DNA from 4 places in the Kitasatospora sp. NPDC059146 genome. Region 3 is predicted to be linked to each of the others. Evidence: riboswitches for the same ligand, from Rfam matches in the RefSeq annotation. Region 3 holds a riboswitch; each other region holds the start of a gene.

Region 1 (4,136 bases), on a different contig from region 3:
ATCAGCGTGGACAGCCGGGCGGCCTCGGCGGAGTCGAAGTCGATCCGCAGCTTGAAGAAGACGTCCTGGAGGCCCATCACGCCGAGGCCGACCGGCCGCCAGCGGGAGTTGGAGGTGCCGGCCTCGGTGGTCGGGTAGAAGTTGATGTCCACCACGCGGTCGAGGAAGGTCACGGCGGTGCGGACGGTGGCGTCGAGGCGCTCCCAGTCCATGGCGCCGAGCAGGTCCTCGACGGACGCGCCCTCGGCCACGTGCGCGCCGAGGTTGACCGAGCCCAGGTTGCAGACGGCGGTCTCGGAGTCGTCCGTGACCTCCAGGATCTCGGTGCACAGGTTGGAGGAGTGCACCGTGCGGCCGGGCAGCGCGGTCTGGTTGGCGGCGCGGTTGGAGGCGTCCTTGAAGGTCATCCAGCCGTTGCCGGTCTGCGCGAGGGTGCGCATCATGCGGGCGTAGAGGGTCTGCGCCGGGATGGTGCGGACGGCCTTGCCGGCCAGCTCGGCCTTGAGGTAGGCCTCGTCGAAGTCGGCGCCCCACAGGTCGACCAGCTCGGGGACGTCGGCGGGGGAGAACAGCGACCAGTCGGCGTTGGCGTTCACGCGGCGCATGAACTCGTCCGGGATCCAGTGGGCCAGGTTGAGGTTGTGCGTGCGGCGCGCCTCCTCACCGGTGTTGTCGCGGAGCTCCAGGAATTCCTCGATGTCGGCGTGCCAGGTCTCCAGGTAGACGCAGGCCGCGCCCTTGCGGCGGCCGCCCTGGTTGACGGCGGCGACCGAGGAGTCGAGGGTGCGCAGGAACGGGACGATGCCGTTGGACTTGCCGTTGGTGCCGCGGATCAGGCTGCCGCGCGAGCGGATGCGCGAGTAGGACAGGCCGATGCCGCCGGCGTGCTTGGAGAGGCGGGCGATCTGCGCGTAGCGGTTGTAGATCGAGTCCAGGTTGTCCAGCGGCGAGTCCAGCAGGTAGCAGCTGGACATCTGCGGGTGCCGGGTGCCGGAGTTGAAGAGCGTCGGCGAGGAGGTCAGGTACTCCAGGCGGCTCATCAGGCCGTACAGCTCGGACACCTCGCGCACCGACTGCTCGGAGTCGCCGACCGCCAGGCCGCAGGCGACGCGGAGCAGGAAGTGCTGCGGGGTCTCGATCACCTTGCGGGTGATCGGGTGGCGCAGCAGGTAGCGGGACTGGACGGTGCGCAGGCCGAAGTACTCGAAGCGGTCGTCGCCCTTGGTGTCGACGAGCGCGTTCAGGGCGTCGGCGTGCTTGGCGACGAAGGCCGCGGTGGTGTCGCCGATCAGGCCCTCGGCGTGGCCGACGGCGATCGAGGCGGAGAAGGAGGTCGAGCCCTGGCTGTTCGCCTCGTCGACGATCTCCAGGGCGAGCAGGCGGGCGGCCAGCTTCGAGTACTGGGGGTCCTCGGCGATCATCGACGCGGCGGCGTCCACGGCCAGACCGCGCAGCTCGGCGAAGTCCGAGCCGGCGTGGCGGCCGCGCAGCGCGGCGGCGGCGACATGGCCGGGGTCGACCTCGGTGAGGTCGGCGCTGCGGTCGGTGAGCAGCCGCAGGAGAGCACCGCCGGGGTCGGAGACCGTCGGGTCGGTGAAGGCGGTACCGGAGCCCTGGGCGGGCAGGGTGACTGAGGCAGCGGTGGTCAAGGCGCTCTCTCCTGGCGGCGATCGTGCGGCGGTGATCGGGGTCACCCGGGCCGATCTGGGCAGGGGAGCACGGCGCGAACGCAAAAAGCGTCGCGCGAGGTGTCTCCCCGGCCCGCCCGCGAGGCCCGGAGGGGTGGTGCTGGTGCTTGGCGCGGCCTCTGCGGGAGGGCCGTGGCGCACGCTGTTCGGCAGGTACTCGGACTCGCGGTACGGCTGCTGGAGCCGCCCGCACACCGCTGCGGGGCAGTCCCGGATTCCCACCGGGTTCCCCTGCATCGACAGCAGAAGCGAGCATACATGTAGTGCCGACTAGCTGCGGCGGCACCACATGTTGTGCCTGTCGTGTCGCGGATGCCGACGGGCTCGCCGGCCTGTCAGTGCCGCAGATAGACCTTGTACGTGCTCGAATCGCCCGTCGGCGAGGTGAACTGAGCGATCAGCCGGTAGCGCCCGCCGGTGTTCAGCGCGGCGCTCAGCGCCCGGTCGGTGGCCGCCGGCGCGGTGCTGTCGAGGACGACCATGGTGAACCAGCCGTCCCGGATCGCCGCCGTGCTGCCGTCCACGCCGTGGTGCTGCACGCCGGCGCTGTCGCGGTAGTCCGTTCCGGCCCGGGCGGAGATCCACTGCTCGGGTCTGCTGACGGCGCCCAGGTAGTACTCGGCGAGCCCGTCGACCTCGGTGAGGTAGTGGCCCTCCGGGACGGCGTGCGCCCGCAGGACGGCCAGCAGGCGGCCGGAGTCGGGCCCGTTCTGGTAGCGCAGCGCGGACTGCTCCATGCCGAGGGCCAGCAGCGCGACCCAGACCAGGATGCCCAACTGGGGGTGGCGGAAGTGGGCCCCGACCAGCCGGGTGAGGCCGAGCCCAGCGATCGGGGTGGCGAGCAGCATGCCGTAGTCGAGGTGGCGGAACAGGGCCCCGGAGGTGCCGGCCCACAGGTGAACGGCGGGGACCAGCAGCGCGGTGGCGGTCAGCACGACCCCGAGCAGAGCCCGCTGGGCGCGGGTGGGGGCGATCCGGTCGCTCCCCGGCGACTCGTGCTCGGCCAGCTGCTCGCGCCGCGCGTACGAGACCGTGCCGGCTACCGCGAGGAGGGTGAACAGGCCGGCCCACTGGAGGGTGCCGAGCAGGACGGAGCCGGCTGAGCCGGGGGCGTTGCCGTGCGTGGGGGACCAGCCGACGACCTTCCCCAGCAGGCCGTACGGCAGCAGCAGGACCAGCGTTCCGACAGCCAGCAGCAGGGCGCGCAGGGCGGCGGGGCCGGGTCGGCGGTGCGGCCTGGCGGTGGCAAGGGCCAGGGCCACCAGGGCGGGGACGGCCAGGACCGCCGAGTAGGCGACGGCACAGGCCAGGGCGGTGGCCGCGGCGGCGGTCAGCACCAGGGCCGGGGCACGCCGGGCGGTGAACACCGTCAGCCAGGCCGCGAGGGCGACCAGGAGGACGGCGAGGGACTCGGGGGCGCCGTAGAAGCCGACCACGACGGTGGACTGCAGGACGGCGTAGGCGGCTATGCCGCAGATCGCGACGCGTTCGTTGAACAGCCGCCGGGTCAGCGAGTACAGCAGCACCGTGGTGAGCAGGCCGAAGCCGAGGCTGAGCAGCCGGGTGCCCCAGATGCCGTCCGCGTTCGCGGCGGCGCCGGCCAGCGGTGGGTAGAGCCACGGCGAGCCGGGGACGCGGTCGAGCAGGTCGGTGGTGACCGGGGCGCCGTGCAGCAGGTGGGCGAGCTGCTGGCGGCCGGCCACCATGGCGGCGGCCTCGTCGGGGTGCGCGGCGGCGAGCAGGCGCAGCGAGAGCGCGGCCTGGACGGCCAGGACGGCGCCGAGCAGCCCGCGGGCGATCCAGCGGCGCCGGGGGCTGGAGGCGGGGTCCCAGCCGATCGCCGGGACCTGGGGGATGGTGTACGGGGCCAGTTCGATGCCGTCGGGGTTGTCGACGGTCACCGCACTGGCCGCGGGCATCGCATGGGCCACGGGCACGGCGCCGGCCCCGGCCTCGGCCCCGCCCGCCGGGCGGGGTGCGGGTACGTCCGCGGCCGGCTTCCCGGCGCCGCCGGGCAGGGTCGGGAAGGATTCGGGGTCTGCGCTCATCGTGGGTTCCGGATGTCGAAGCCGTAGCGGGGGTCGGACGCGCGCTTCTTGAAGGTGGCCAGGGTGTCCGGGACGGATTCGACCCGCCAGTCGGCCCGCTTGACCATGTTGAACCAGATGAAGCCGACGATGTCGTCGTGCGCCTCCAGCCCGGAGAACAGCTGGTCGGTGTCCGCGCGTTGGTGCTTGCCCTGCTCGACCGCGGTCTCGCTGATGAAGAAGGGCTTCTTGCAGAAGGCGCGGATCTCGGCCATCGTCGGCCCGTACAGCTCGTCGAAGGCGTCGGGGTCGGTGCGGGTGAAGTAGCCGGTCATGCCGGCCCAGTCGACGTAGCTGTCGCCGGGGTAGTACGGCGCGAGTCGGGTGTTGGGCGCGGGGAGGGTGATGTTGGGGCTCCAGA
Region 2 (4,136 bases), on a different contig from region 3:
GGCCATCAGACCTTCCCCCCTCGGGCGCGGATGCGGGCGACGGCGGCCTCGACGCCGATCGTGTCGACGGTCTTGATCCCCTTGGCGCTCAGCACCAGCCGGACGTACCGGCCCTCACTGGGCAGCCAGTAGCGCTTGCGCTGGATGTTGGGGTCGAAGCGGCGCGGGGTGCGGCGGTGCGAGTGCGAGATCGCGTTGCCGAAGCCGGGCCGGCGGCCGGTGAGCCGGCAGTGGGCGGACATGGGTGCTCCCTGGCGTCCGGGAATGGGCAGGACGGAGGTCACGTTACACCAGATGAAAATGACATCCATTTCGGTGTACGGTTCCGATCCATCCCCGCGAACCCCGCACCCGGAGGCCCCCGGACCCCGAGGGTCCACGGGCCCGAGACCCCAGGAGGACGCCCGATGGCCCGCAGCGAACTGCGCCCCGTGATCAAGCTCCGCTCCACCGCCGGCACCGGCTACACGTACGTGACCCGCAAGAACCGCCGCAACGACCCGGACCGGATGGTCCTGCGCAAGTACGACCCGGTCGCGGGCCGGCACGTCGACTTCCGCGAAGAGCGCTGACCGCACGAACCCCTCGGAGGAGCCCAGCCATGAAGCCCGGAATCCACCCCGCCTACCGCCCGGTCGTCTTCCGCGACAAGGTCGGCGGCCTCGCCTTCCTCACCCGCTCCACGGTCACCGGTGACCGCACGGTCGAGTGGGAGGACGGCAACACCTACCCGGTGATCGACGTCGAGATCTCCTCGGCGAGCCACCCCTTCTACACCGGCCAGTCCCGGGTGCTCGACACCGCCGGCCGGGTCGAGCAGTTCCGCCGCCGCTACGGCGACCGGCACTGACGGCGGAACGCGAACGGCGCCTCCCCGGCTCGGGGAGGCGCCGTTCGCGACGCGCGGGCACTGCCGCCACCGCTACTGCTGCTGCGTGGGCGTCCAGCGCTTCTCGACGCCCGCCAGCTTCCAGTACGCGATGGCGATCGCCCACACCACCACGAACAGCCCGGCGATCGCGTAGCCGACGTTGTCCAGCGAGATGTCCGCGATGAACCCGGTCACCGGGTCGGTCAGGTCGAGCTTCTCGTGCAGCACGCCGACCAGCTCGATGGTGCCGATGATGAAGGCCACCGCGATCGACAGCCCGGTGATGGTCAGGTTGTAGTACACCTTGCGCACCGGGTTGGAGAAGGCCCACTGGTACGCGAAGTTCATGAACGTCCCGTCCAGGGTGTCGAACAGGCTCATCCCGGCCGCGAACAGCAGCGGCAGGCAGACGATCGCGTACCAGGGCAGCCCGGCCGCCGCGCCCGAACCGGCCATCACCATCAGGGTGACCTCGGTCGCGGTGTCGAAGCCCAGGCCCAGCACCATGCCGACCGGGAACATCTGCCCGGGCCGGGTGATCGAGCGGGTCGCCCGGTTCAGGATCCGGGCCATGAAGCCGCGCGAGTCGAGGTGCGCCTCCAGCTCCGACTCGTCGAACTGCCCGGCCCGCATCGAGCGGAACACCTTGAGGATGCCGAGCAGCGCCGCCAGGTTGAGCGCGCCGATCAGGTAGAGGAAGGCGCCGGAGGCCGTGGTGCCGACCAGCCCGAGCCACTTGTGGGTGGCCGAGTCGTCGTCCATCAGCGTGTTCGCCAGCTGGGCGCCGCCCGCCACCAGGGCGGCCATGATGACCACCATCGAGGAGTGGCCGAGCGCGAACCAGAAGCCGACCGAGACCGGCCGCTTGCCGTCCGCCATCAGCTTGCGGGTGGTGTTGTCGATCACCGCGATGTGGTCGGCGTCGAAGGCGTGCCGCATGCCGAGGGTGTAGGCCGTGATGCCCAGGCCCACCCCGAAGACCTGGGTGCCGACGGCGTAGTTGTGCGGCGCGACCAGGAAGACGAGGGTCCCGAAGGCCACCACGTGCATGGCCAGGATCACCCCCATCAACCCGGCGGTCCGGAGGGTGTCCTCGCGCTTCCACCGGAAGGTGGGCAGTACGGAGGGGGCGGGGCCCGCCTCGGCGGGCGCGGCGGTTTCGGGCAGGGTCATCTTCGGATCACGCTCCAGCACCTCGTGGAATGACTTCGTGAGATGCCGTGGCCGGTCTCCTGGCTCACGGGGCTTCCCGACCCGCCTTCCCAGGTGCACGAAGCACCCAGTGGCACGTGGATCCGGACGACTGTCCCCCGATCACAGTGGCGAGGGCCGCTCCGGAATGGGACCTGTTGAGGGTCCGTCACCGGTCTTCCCGAGCACCACGGCGGGGAACACCGTAGGGGCAGGACCACACCCTCGCAAGGTTGCGCACCTGTGCAGGTGTCCAGGATCACAGGTCGTGAGCTGCCAGAATGTCCGCATGCATCTCGTACCGGCCGACCGCGCGGGCCACCGCACCATCGACGGACACCGGGTCTGCGAGGCCATCGCCGCCATCGGGGACACCGCCCACGTCCGGACCTGGGCCGAGCGGTTCTCCCTGCTCTCCGACCCCGGCCGGCTCGCCCTGCTGCTCGCCCTCCACCGGGCCGGCCCGCTCGCCGTCAGCGACCTGGCGGTCGCCACCGGCATGCGCGACCCGGCCGTCTCCCAGGCCCTGCGACTGCTCCGCACGGCGGGCGTGGTCACCGGCGACAAGGACGGACGCGTGGTGCGCTACCGGCTCGTGGACGACGCCCTGCGCCCCCTCCTCGACGAGTGCGCCGCCGCCGACCACGAGGAGCCCGCCGCGGCGGCGGGCTGACCGACACTCGGCAAACCACGCCGGGGGCGCGGCGGGGTGAGTACGATCACGATGTGCCGTCCCACCCCCACGTCTGGCCCGCCGACCGCTGGAACACCCGCCCGGTCAAGGCCCGCGTGCTGGCGGTCGCCCGCACCCTCACCTCGGCGACCCGGGTCCTGGACGTCCTCACCCTGCTCGACCCGGACGGCATCGAGCGGTACTTCACCGTCAACCCCGGCTCCGCCTTCGCCGACCGCGCCCTGGACGAGTACCTCCACGGCCTGCCCGGCTACACCGTGCTGGACTGGGAGGACGCCGTCCGCCACCGCTTCGACCTGGCCGTCGCCTGCGCCGTCCACGCCTCCATGCACCGGCTGGACGCCCGCCTGGTCGTCCTCCCGCACGGTGCCGGCTACAACCGCCTGGTCACCGAGTCCACCGGCGACGCGGTCAGCTCCGCCGGCCTCTCCCGCAACGAACTCACCCACCGCGGAGAGGTGTTCGTCGACGTCCTCGGCCTCTCCCACCCCGAACAGCTGGACCGGCTGCGGGCCTCCTGCCCCGAGGCCCTGGACGTCGCCGAGGTCGTCGGCGACCCGTGCTTCGACCGGATCCTGCGCAGCCGACGCTCCCGCGACGGCTACCGCGCCGCCCTCGGCGCCGTCGACGGCCGCCGACTCGTCGTCGTCGACTCCACCTGGAGCGAGCACTCGTTATTCGGCCGTCACCCCGACCTGCCGCAGCGGCTGGTCCGCCGACTGCCCGCCGACGAGTACGCGGTGGCCGTCGTGCTGCACCCCAACATCTGGAGCCGGCACGACCCGGCGGCCCTGCTCGACGACGCCCGGCGGATGGGCCTGCGCCTCGTCCCGCCCCACCAGGGCTGGCAGGCCGCCCTCGTCGCCGCCGACGTCATGATCGGCGACCACGGCTCGGTCTCCTTCTACGGCGCCGCCCTGCGACGGCCCACGATGATCGTCGCCACCGGCGCCGCCGAACTCGACCCGCGGTCCCCCAGCTACGCCTTCGGCCAGGCCGCACCCGTCCTCGACCCCGACGGCGACCTCGCCGCCCAACTCGAACTCGCCCTGGCCCGGACCCCGGACGACCGCACCGACCTGACGGCCATCACCGACCGCTCGCTCGCCCACCGCGGCGAATCCGCCCGACTGCTGCGCCCACTGCTCTACTCCTTCCTCGACGGCCTCGACGAGCCCGCCGGCGAACCCGTCCTGCCGCCCTACCCCAAGCCCGCGCCCCGGCCCGGAGGCGGCGAAGGGCCCAGCGCGTACGACGTCGAGGGCAAGAGCGAGGGGACGGAGGTCAGCCTGCGGCGCTACCCCTTCCACCCCGACGACCACACCCCGCGCGGCTTCCACGCCCTCACCGACGACCACCCGGGCGACGCCCTGCGGTACA
Region 3 (4,136 bases):
ACGACGCAAGTGCTGTGTGAACACACCCCCGGTCCAGGCATTCCGGCTCACCCACCCTCAGGTGGGTCCACGGTTGCGGGTCAGCGCCGGAGTTGGACCGGCTTCCCCTGAATGCCGAGGGCAAAAAATCGGTTCATCAGACCACGTTGACCGAAGCAGAGTCAATGAGGCGTCAGCGGTGGCCGAGCGGGAGGACCCGGGTGCGGCACCGGGGCTGACGCGCAGCGGTGGGGGGGTCACCGGTGCCCCGGCCCCTCCCGGGAGAGGAGCCGGGGCACCGGTCGGCGTCCGCGGTTCAGGACGCGGTTCAGGACGCGGTGATGCCCGGCTGGGCACCGGCGCCGAAGGACCAGCCCTCGACGTCGCCGGGTGCCGGGTTGTAGCTGCCCGCGCCCAGGTTGCTGTACGACCAGGGGCCGCCGTGCTGGGCGTGCCAGTACGACCAGTAGGCGCTGCCGGTCGGGTTGGTGCAGGTCGTCGGCAGGGCGTTGATCGTGCAGACGAAGCCCGGGAAGCGCGGGTGGAAGGAGTACGAGAAACCGGCCCCGGTCAGCGCGGCCAGGCCGCTGGCCGGGTCGCCGGGCGCACAGCCGGTCTGGACGCCGCCGCCGACGGCGGTGAAGTCGACCACGACGGTGACCCCGGTGGTGCCGGTGCAGGCGTCCGCCCGCGCCTGCGGGGCCTGGACGGCGGAGACGCCGAGCAGGCCGGCCGTGAGGGCCGCCGCAGCGGCGATCGACCCGAGCGTACGGCGGGCCGGGCGGGCACGGCGGGCCGGGCGGACCGCGGTGAAGGTGTCGGTCATCGGTGAAATCCTCCTGGAGTCAGGCTCGTTCAGCGCACGGCCGTGGGCGTGGCCGTGGCCGTGTCCGTAACCGTGGCCGGGCAGGCGAGGGTCGGGGCGCCGGGGCGTGCACCGGCGGCGGACAGCGTGGCCAGCGGGGTGCCCGCGAGGCCGAGGACGGCCTGTGCCGTGGCCCGGGCTCCGTTGCCCGCGTTGAAACCGCTCGCGTCGTAGGCGACGGCGCCGCGGACCGCCGGGTCCGCGGAGCAGTCCTGCTGGAACTTGACCAGCCGGCTCCAGCCCTTGAAGCCGGCGGCCAGGCGCCCGCCGGAGAACAGCGCCTGGGTGGCCAGGCCGGTGGTGTTGGCGTTGGAGGCGGTCGCCCCGGCGGCCGCGAACCCGCCGTCGCCGTTCTGGTGGGCGGTGAGCCAGCCGAGTCCCGTGTTCGCCTTGGCGGCGCGACCGGTGGCGGCGAGGGCCTGGACGGCGAGCGCGGTGGCGTCGGGGTCGCTGGTGCAGGCGGCCTGGCCGAAGGAGACCGGGAAGCCGCCGTCCGCGCACTGGCTGTTCGCCAGGAAGTCGACGGCCGCCGCCGGGGCGTCACCGGGCGTGCGGTGCAGGGCGATCAGGGCGAGGGACTGGCCGAAGGCGTTGCTGTAGTCGCCCCACTGGGAGCGGTCGGAGAAGCGGCCTCCGGCGGTCTGCAGCGAGCGCAGCCGGGCCGGCAGGTCGACGCCGCCGAAGGCGGTCGGGTCCCCGCCGCGGACCTCGACGGCGAGCAGCAGCTTGGCGGTCGCGCCCGCATAGGCCTCGGTGGTGCCATCGCCGAGGTAGCCGCTGATGACCTCGGGCTTCGCCAGCCAGGCGGTGGCCTTCGCGGCGGCGTCGTCGGAGCTGCGCGAGGCCGCGAAGGCCAGCACGGCGTCGATGGTCAGGCCCTGGTCGGGGTAGGCGGTCCCGTTGAAGACGGACTCGAAGTGGTCGCCGCCGACGAGCTGGCGGGCCAGCCAGCCGCCCGCGGCGGCGTCGGGGCGGAACGTCCCGGACGAGGTCGGGGCGGCGGGCGCGGCACTCGCGGCGGTGGCCGCCGGGAGCGCGGCGGCAAGGGCGAGGGCGGGTATCGCGAGCAGACCGAGGGTGCGGCGGAGCGCGGGCATGGAGGCCTTTCCGGGCCCGCACGCAGGCGCCCGGAGGGCCTCGGCAACGCACCGGGCAGCCCTCTGAGCTCCGGCCCGCAGACCACGACGGGAGGAGTGGACGACACACCTCCGCCGACGGGTACTCGGGCTCGCCACCGACGCGGGGTCGGAGGCCTACCGTTGCGGGTCAGCGCCGGACTCGAACCGGACTTCCCCCGAGGGCGGAGTCACAACTTGACGGCCCATCATGGCGACACGGAAAAGATCCGGTCAAGGGTTCGAGCGCGACACCACGGTGCCCGGCACCCGCCGTCGCGACGCGCGCTCCTCTCCCCGCCGTCCTGGCCAGGTCCTCAGGGACGGCAGAATGGCTCCCATGCGGCACATCTTCGTCATCGGCATCGGCGCGGGCGACCCCGACCACCTCACCCTGCAAGCGGTCCGGGCGATCGGTCGCACGGACGTGTTCTTCATCCTCGACAAGAGCGAGGAACGACAGGACCTGATCCACCTGCGGCGCCGGATGCTGACCGAGCACGGCCGGCCCGGGCACCGGGTGGTCGAGGCACCGGACGCGGAGCGGGACCGCACCACGCCCGCGTACACCGCCGCCGTGGACGACTGGCGCCTCCGGCGCGCCGACCTGGTCGAGCGGCTGGCCGCCGAGCACCTCGGCGAGGGCGAGACGGGTGCCTTCCTGGTCTGGGGGGATCCGAGCCTCTACGACAGCGTCATCGCGGTGGTGGAGGACGTACGGGCCCGCGGCGCGGTCGCGTTCGACTACGAGGTGGTCCCAGGCATCAGCAGTGTCTCCGCGCTCGCCGCCGCCCACCGCACCACCCTGACCCGGGTCGGCCGCCCGGTGCAGATCACCACCGGCCGCCGCCTGGCCGAGGGGTTCCCCGAGGGGGTGGACGACGTGGTGGTGATGCTCGACGGCCGGGCCGCCTTCACCGGCCTCGACCCCCAGGGACTGGAGATCCACTACGGCGCTTACCTCGGCACTCCCGACGAGATCCTGGTCGCCGGGCCGTTGACCGAAGCCGCCCCACGGATCCGCGAGCTGCGCGAGTCGGCACGCGAGCGCAAGGGCTGGATCATGGACACCTACCTGCTGCGGCGGTCGGAGGGCTGACCGGCGTGCGCCGCCCCGGGCGAGGGGGCTGCGCACGCGCGGACCGTCAGCGGTGCTCGAACTTCGGCGCCCGCTTCTCGGCGAAGGCGGCCATGCCCTCCTTCTGGTCCGCCGTGGCGAACACCGAGTGGAACAGCCGGCGTTCGAAGCGGACGCCCTCGGCGAGCGTCGTCTCGAAGGAGCGGTTGACGCTCTCCTTGAGCATGACCGCCGCCGGGGTGGACATCGCCGCGACGGTCTCGGCGGACCCGGAAGACGGTGCTGGTGATCGAGTGGCTCACGATCGCCACCGGGGTGATCCAGCTGCTCTCCCGCGGCTCGATCATCTCGCTGGCCGGCATCGATCGCGGGCATCATCGTCCTGGCGTACAGCTCCGCCGAGGGCAAGGAGTGGTTCACGGTCCGAAGGGCCGATCATCAGCGCCGGACGCCGGGTTGTCGACGTCGGGGGCGTGAGCGCGGTACGTCGGGCTCTGGCGGGTGCGGTGCTGGAACGGGATCTCCGCTGCGCAGGAGCGCCGGGGCCGTCCGGCATCATCAGCGAGGCTACGAGTTCGTCGGGATGTAGTCGTAGCAGTACTGCAAGCCGCCCTGCGGATTGATCTGCCAGTACGAATTCCACAGGGCGGTACCGGTCTTGGGCCCGACGATGCCGTCCCTGCTGAGGCCGTTGCCGTACGCGCGCTGGAAGTCCTCGACCATGCCCTCCGTATCCGGCCCGAAGTCGCCGTCCACGGCGATCCTGTGGCCGAGGCCGACACCGTTCAGGAAGGCCTGAACACACGAAACCGCGGGTCCGTGCGACCCCTTCTGCACGTAAGGGGCGGTGGTGGAGGCCTCGGCCGTTCCGCTGAGGCCGACGACCACGGACAGTGACAACGTCACGCCCGCAGCGACACGTGCCAGTGCGCGTGCTCTCATAGCGACTACATCCATTTCTGGGGCCATCCCCCGGTGGCTCTGGTGATGACGAAGACCAGTCATCAGCGCCAGGGATCCTACCTGAAATGATCAAGAAAGAAACCAGTCAGGCTGCCCATCCAGTGGGCGAGCTGGACGTCGCCGGTGGTGCGGCCGC
Region 4 (4,136 bases), on a different contig from region 3:
CCGGTGTTGGCGACCAGGCAGGCCGTCACCAGCGCGGCGGTGGCGATGAGGACCCACCGGGTGCGCTCGACGTGGACGCCGAGGGAGCGGGCGGAGGTCTCGCCGAAGGCGAAGGCGTCCAGGTCGCGGGCCGAGGAGGCCAGCACCGTGACGCCGATCAGGGCGACCGCGGTCAGGAAGACGGCGGTGGGCCACCGCACGCCGGCGACCGAGCCCAGCGTCCACTCCATGACACCGCGCGCCGCGTCGCGGTCCCCGAGGACCAGCACGACGAACGAGGTGTACGCCCCGCACAGTTGGCCCACCGCGATGCCGGCGAGCACCGTCCGGGCGGTCGGCAGCGACCGGGTGCGCGCGCCGGCCAGCACCAGGACGACGACGGCGGCGAGCAGGGCGCCGGCGAAGGCCGCCGTCGCCACCGCGCCGGTGCCCACGGCGCCGGTCACGCCGACGCCGAGGACGATCACGGTCACCGCGCCGGCGGCGGCTCCGTCCGAGATCCCGAGCAGGAAGGGATCGGCCAGGTCGTTGCCGGTCAGGGTCTGCAGCACCGCGCCGCAGACCGCGAGTCCGGCGCCGGTGGCGGCCGCTCCCAGGACCCGGGGCAGCCGCAGCTGCCAGACGATCCGGTCGTCCAGCAGGGTGACCTGCGGGTCGGCGAGTCCGAGCCGGCGCGCCACGACCTCGATCACGGTCGGGAGCGGCTCGTGGTGCGAGCCGACGGCCAGGCCGAGGAGCACGGTGGCCAGCAGCAGGGCCGCACCGACGGCCAGGGCCGCCGTCGCGCGGCCCGGACCGGCGGGCCGCGCGACGGGGTGGGGTGCCGTGGTCATGAAGCCGGGCGCAGCGCGCTCAGCCCCGCCGAGACCCGGGCGGCGCCGTCGGCGAGCCGCACGCCGGGAGTCGACTCCGAGAACGGCACCACCACGAAGGCCTTGCGCCGCACGGCGCCGAGCTTGCTCAGCACCGGGTCGTGCTCCAGGTAGTCGATCTTGGACTGGGCGGTGTCCCAGCCGGCGTCCGCGAGCACGATGGCGTCCGGGTCGGCCGCGACGACCTTCTCCCAGCTCACGTTCTGCCAGCCGCCGGGCAGGTCCGCGAAGACGTTGCGGGCGCCCACGGCGTCGAGCACCAGCTGGGGGCCGCCGTGGCCGGCGCCGACGAACGGCGACTTGGTGTCCGAGTCGTACCACAGGACCTTCAGGTCCTTGCCCGCGGCCGTCGCCGTGAACCCGGCGAGCTGCTGCTCCTGCTGGTGCTGGATCGCGGCGGCCCGCTCCGGTACGCCGAAGACCTGGGCGACGTCGTGCAGTTCGCCCCACGCGGCCTGCCACGTCGTCGGCGGCACCTGGCTCTTGTCCGAGCAGCCGAACGGGGACAGGTACGACGCTACGCCCTGGCCGCGCAGGTCCTCCCGGGTGCCCGCGACCTTGTCGGTGAACGCGCTGGCGTAAGAGGCGTACAGGAAGTCGGGGCGGGCGGTGAGGAGCTTCTCCTTCGTCGGGTACTTCGCGGAGAGCACCGGGACGGAGTCGTAGGCCGCCTTCCACTTCTCCGGGACGGCATCGTCGAGGTAGGCGGTACCGGCCATGCGGGACTCCAGGCCGAGGGCCAGCGCCACCTCGGTGGCCCCCTCGTTCAGCGTCACCAGCCGCTCGGGCGGCGTGCCGACCGTCACGGTGGTCCCGCAGTTCTCCACGCTGACCGGCGCGGCACCTGAGGACGTCCCGCCGGACGCGGCGGGCGCGGGGGCGCCCGTGCAGGCGCCGAGCGTGCCGAGGAACAGGACGGCGGCGACCGCCCGGCCGACACGTATCGGACTTGTGGGACGTATGGGATGTACGGAGCAGATGGATCGGAACGGACGCGGCTGACCGCTGGGCACGTGTTCTCCAAAACCCTCGTGGAACATGTCGTGCCGTGGCCGGTCTCCTGGCTTCCGCATCGACGTGCCGCGGCCGACCTTCCCGGGCGGCTCCTTCGAGCCCGCCCAGTGGCCCTGACCGCTGGGCGAGCCGGTCAGCGAGGGCCGCGGAACTCCGCGGCAACAGTGGCGAGGGCCGCACCGGACTCAGACCGGTTTCCCGAACACCACGGCGATCGCACGGTATCAGGCGTGGTCAGGGCGGCGGAGTCCGGCTCAGGGTGACGGCCCGACAGCGACGGCCCGCCGCGCGGGGGGCGCGGCGGGCCGGGTTCCTCGGAGCGGGCGGTCGTCAGCCGTGCGTCACGCACTTGTTGGTGCTGTTGGACCACAGGCCCTGGAGGTCGAAGGTGCCGGTGCTCAGGGTGACGTAGGCGTCGAGGTTCTCGCACTCGTCGCCGATCTCACCGCCGCCGCCGTTCCAGCCGATGCTGGGCCAGAAGTCGGTGACCGTCTCCGCGTACTCGTGGGTCTCGGTGGACTCGATGCCGGAGAGCAGCCGCCCGTCGGTGAAGGTGGTGCAGGCGCCCGCCCCGTTGTCCGGGATGTACGGCAGGTTGGTGTAGGCCAGGGTGCCGTAGGAGCTGCTGGTCTTGTCGTGCCAGGCGCAGAAGCCGGAGTTGGGGAAGCCGTCCGGGTGGGTGCCGGTGGGGGAGACCACCACGTACTGGGCGTTGAGGTTGGGCGCCTGGGTGGTGTTGCCGAAGTGGGCGGCGGCCTTGCCCGCCTCGGCGGCGATCTGGGCGGCGGTGGCGTTGGCCGGGGTGGCGGCGGCGTTGTCGAACCAGACGCCGGCCAGCGGGGAGGAGGCCGGGTGCTGGACGTGGGTGCCCTTGGTGCCGCAGGTGGTGGTGCCCCTGGCGACGCCCTCGCAGTACTGGCTGAGGATGGTGCCCCAGGTGTCCTGGCTGCCGTAGAGGCCCTTGAACATGTTCTGCATGTCGGGGGCGACCCCGGCCGGGTCGGAGGACCACTGCGAGCCCCAGAACACCAGGTACACCTTGGGGGTGGGGGAGACCACGCCCTGGGTCGCGGCGGAGCGGACCGACAGGGTGTTGCCGGACGTCGCGGTCGGGCTCTTGGCGGTGGTGCCGGGGTGGAGCGGCTTGGCCCCGAAGTGGGCGGCGGCCGGGGCGGGTTGGGCCTCGGCGCCGGCGGCCAGGGCGGTGGTGCCGAAGGCGGCCAGGGCCAGCGCCGTGAGGGTGTGGGCGGCGGCCTTGAGGGGGGTGCGCATGTGTCTGCTCCCGGGTGTGAGGGTGTGGGAGGTTCGTCCGTACAGGCCTGCGGACCGGCCGGCCCGCGGGTTGAGCCCGGACACCACATCAACTCGGCCGTCCGTCCGTCCAGATGGTGGACGCGGGGCGGGGAACCCTTTGCCGTGCTCATACCAAGGCCTTGTCGCGCCGCCAGGGGCGGGGTGGGGGCAGGAGCGGGACCGGCGGCGACGGTGGGGGCGGTGCGACCGTAGGTCGGTACACGTCGAAGTTCCCGGACCGGATTACGGTCGGGAACTTCGGCCATTCCCCCGGGATTCACCGGGAGTTCCGCTATTCCAACGTGCGGACGGCCTTCGGTGGTTCAATTCCCGGTGTGTTGGGATGCGAACGCCCGCGGACACCGGCGTCCGTGGACGCGGAACAGCCCGCCGGCGGGGCCGGCGGGCTGTGGCGATCGAGTCCGGGTCAGCTAGGCCGAGGTCAGCGCGGCTTCTTGAAACCCAGGGTCGTGGCGTCCTTCTTGGTGTAGATGGTGCCGTCCGTGTCCTTGCTGAAGTCGCCGACCTTGGCGGCCGTGGGCGGGGTGTAGCGCTTGGGCAGCTGGATGTTCTTGGCCATGGTTCTCTCCTCTGCATCGAGGCCGAAGCCTGTGGATGGCGTGACTCCATTGGGACCGCTGGCCGCCGGGAGTGTCCAGTCGCATCGTCAGATCCGGCCAATGGCGGGGAAATTCACGTTTCCGCAGGTGGATCGCGGACGGAACGTCTTTCGGCCGGATCGGCCGGAACAGTAGTTGGGACACAGAAGTGAACTGTGGCAACAGGAGTGTCCATGCCAAACGCTTTCTTGACGACGTTCGAATGTGATGGAACGACAATCATCCTGCTTCTTTCGGTGGGTGAATGGCGTGATCCATGGGGGAAGTGGACCTTGCCCGGTTGTGTCGCCTTCCCCCGGTGGTGCACGGTTCCGGAGAACCGGCGGCACCCACGCCG

The links. A riboswitch is a leader RNA that binds a small molecule or an ion and turns the genes downstream of it on or off. The one in region 3 is predicted to bind cobalamin.
Region 1: linked by a shared signal. The riboswitch ahead of ACFXPX_RS22075 (ribonucleoside-diphosphate reductase subunit alpha) and the one ahead of ACFXPX_RS11825 (peptidase) in region 3 are both predicted to bind cobalamin.
Region 2: linked by a shared signal. The riboswitch ahead of ACFXPX_RS23335 (HoxN/HupN/NixA family nickel/cobalt transporter) and the one ahead of ACFXPX_RS11825 (peptidase) in region 3 are both predicted to bind cobalamin.
Region 4: linked by a shared signal. The riboswitch ahead of ACFXPX_RS34065 (ABC transporter substrate-binding protein) and the one ahead of ACFXPX_RS11825 (peptidase) in region 3 are both predicted to bind cobalamin.

The regions. Positions count from the first base shown of each region.
Region 1 is NZ_JBHZCY010000051.1:25,567-29,702, reverse strand. Features, by position in the region: gene ACFXPX_RS22075 (ribonucleoside-diphosphate reductase subunit alpha) at 1-1,625, opposite strand, end outside; cobalamin riboswitch at 1,819-1,951, opposite strand; gene ACFXPX_RS22070 (glycosyltransferase family 39 protein) at 2,024-3,736, opposite strand; gene ACFXPX_RS22065 (glycoside hydrolase family 26 protein) at 3,733-4,136, opposite strand, start outside.
Region 2 is NZ_JBHZCY010000055.1:51,614-55,749, forward strand. Features, by position in the region: gene rpsN (30S ribosomal protein S14) at 1-6, opposite strand, end outside; gene rpmB (50S ribosomal protein L28) at 6-242, opposite strand; gene rpmG (50S ribosomal protein L33) at 408-572, shown strand; gene ACFXPX_RS23330 (type B 50S ribosomal protein L31) at 602-850, shown strand; gene ACFXPX_RS23335 (HoxN/HupN/NixA family nickel/cobalt transporter) at 923-2,044, opposite strand; cobalamin riboswitch at 2,076-2,270, opposite strand; gene ACFXPX_RS23340 (ArsR/SmtB family transcription factor) at 2,352-2,735, shown strand; gene ACFXPX_RS23345 (hypothetical protein) at 2,789-4,136, shown strand, end outside.
Region 3 is NZ_JBHZCY010000020.1:31,115-35,250, reverse strand. Features, by position in the region: cobalamin riboswitch at 15-159, opposite strand; gene ACFXPX_RS11830 (flagellar hook-length control protein FliK) at 308-805, opposite strand; gene ACFXPX_RS11825 (peptidase) at 835-1,941, opposite strand; cobalamin riboswitch at 2,040-2,188, opposite strand; gene cobF (precorrin-6A synthase (deacetylating)) at 2,300-3,058, shown strand; partial or broken gene ACFXPX_RS11815 (enoyl-CoA hydratase-related protein) at 3,105-3,302, opposite strand; gene ACFXPX_RS11810 (peptidoglycan-binding protein) at 3,605-3,943, opposite strand.
Region 4 is NZ_JBHZCY010000115.1:1,914-6,049, forward strand. Features, by position in the region: gene ACFXPX_RS34060 (FecCD family ABC transporter permease) at 1-833, opposite strand, end outside; gene ACFXPX_RS34065 (ABC transporter substrate-binding protein) at 830-1,699, opposite strand; cobalamin riboswitch at 1,905-2,111, opposite strand; gene ACFXPX_RS34070 (hypothetical protein) at 2,217-3,158, opposite strand; gene ACFXPX_RS34075 (hypothetical protein) at 3,622-3,759, opposite strand.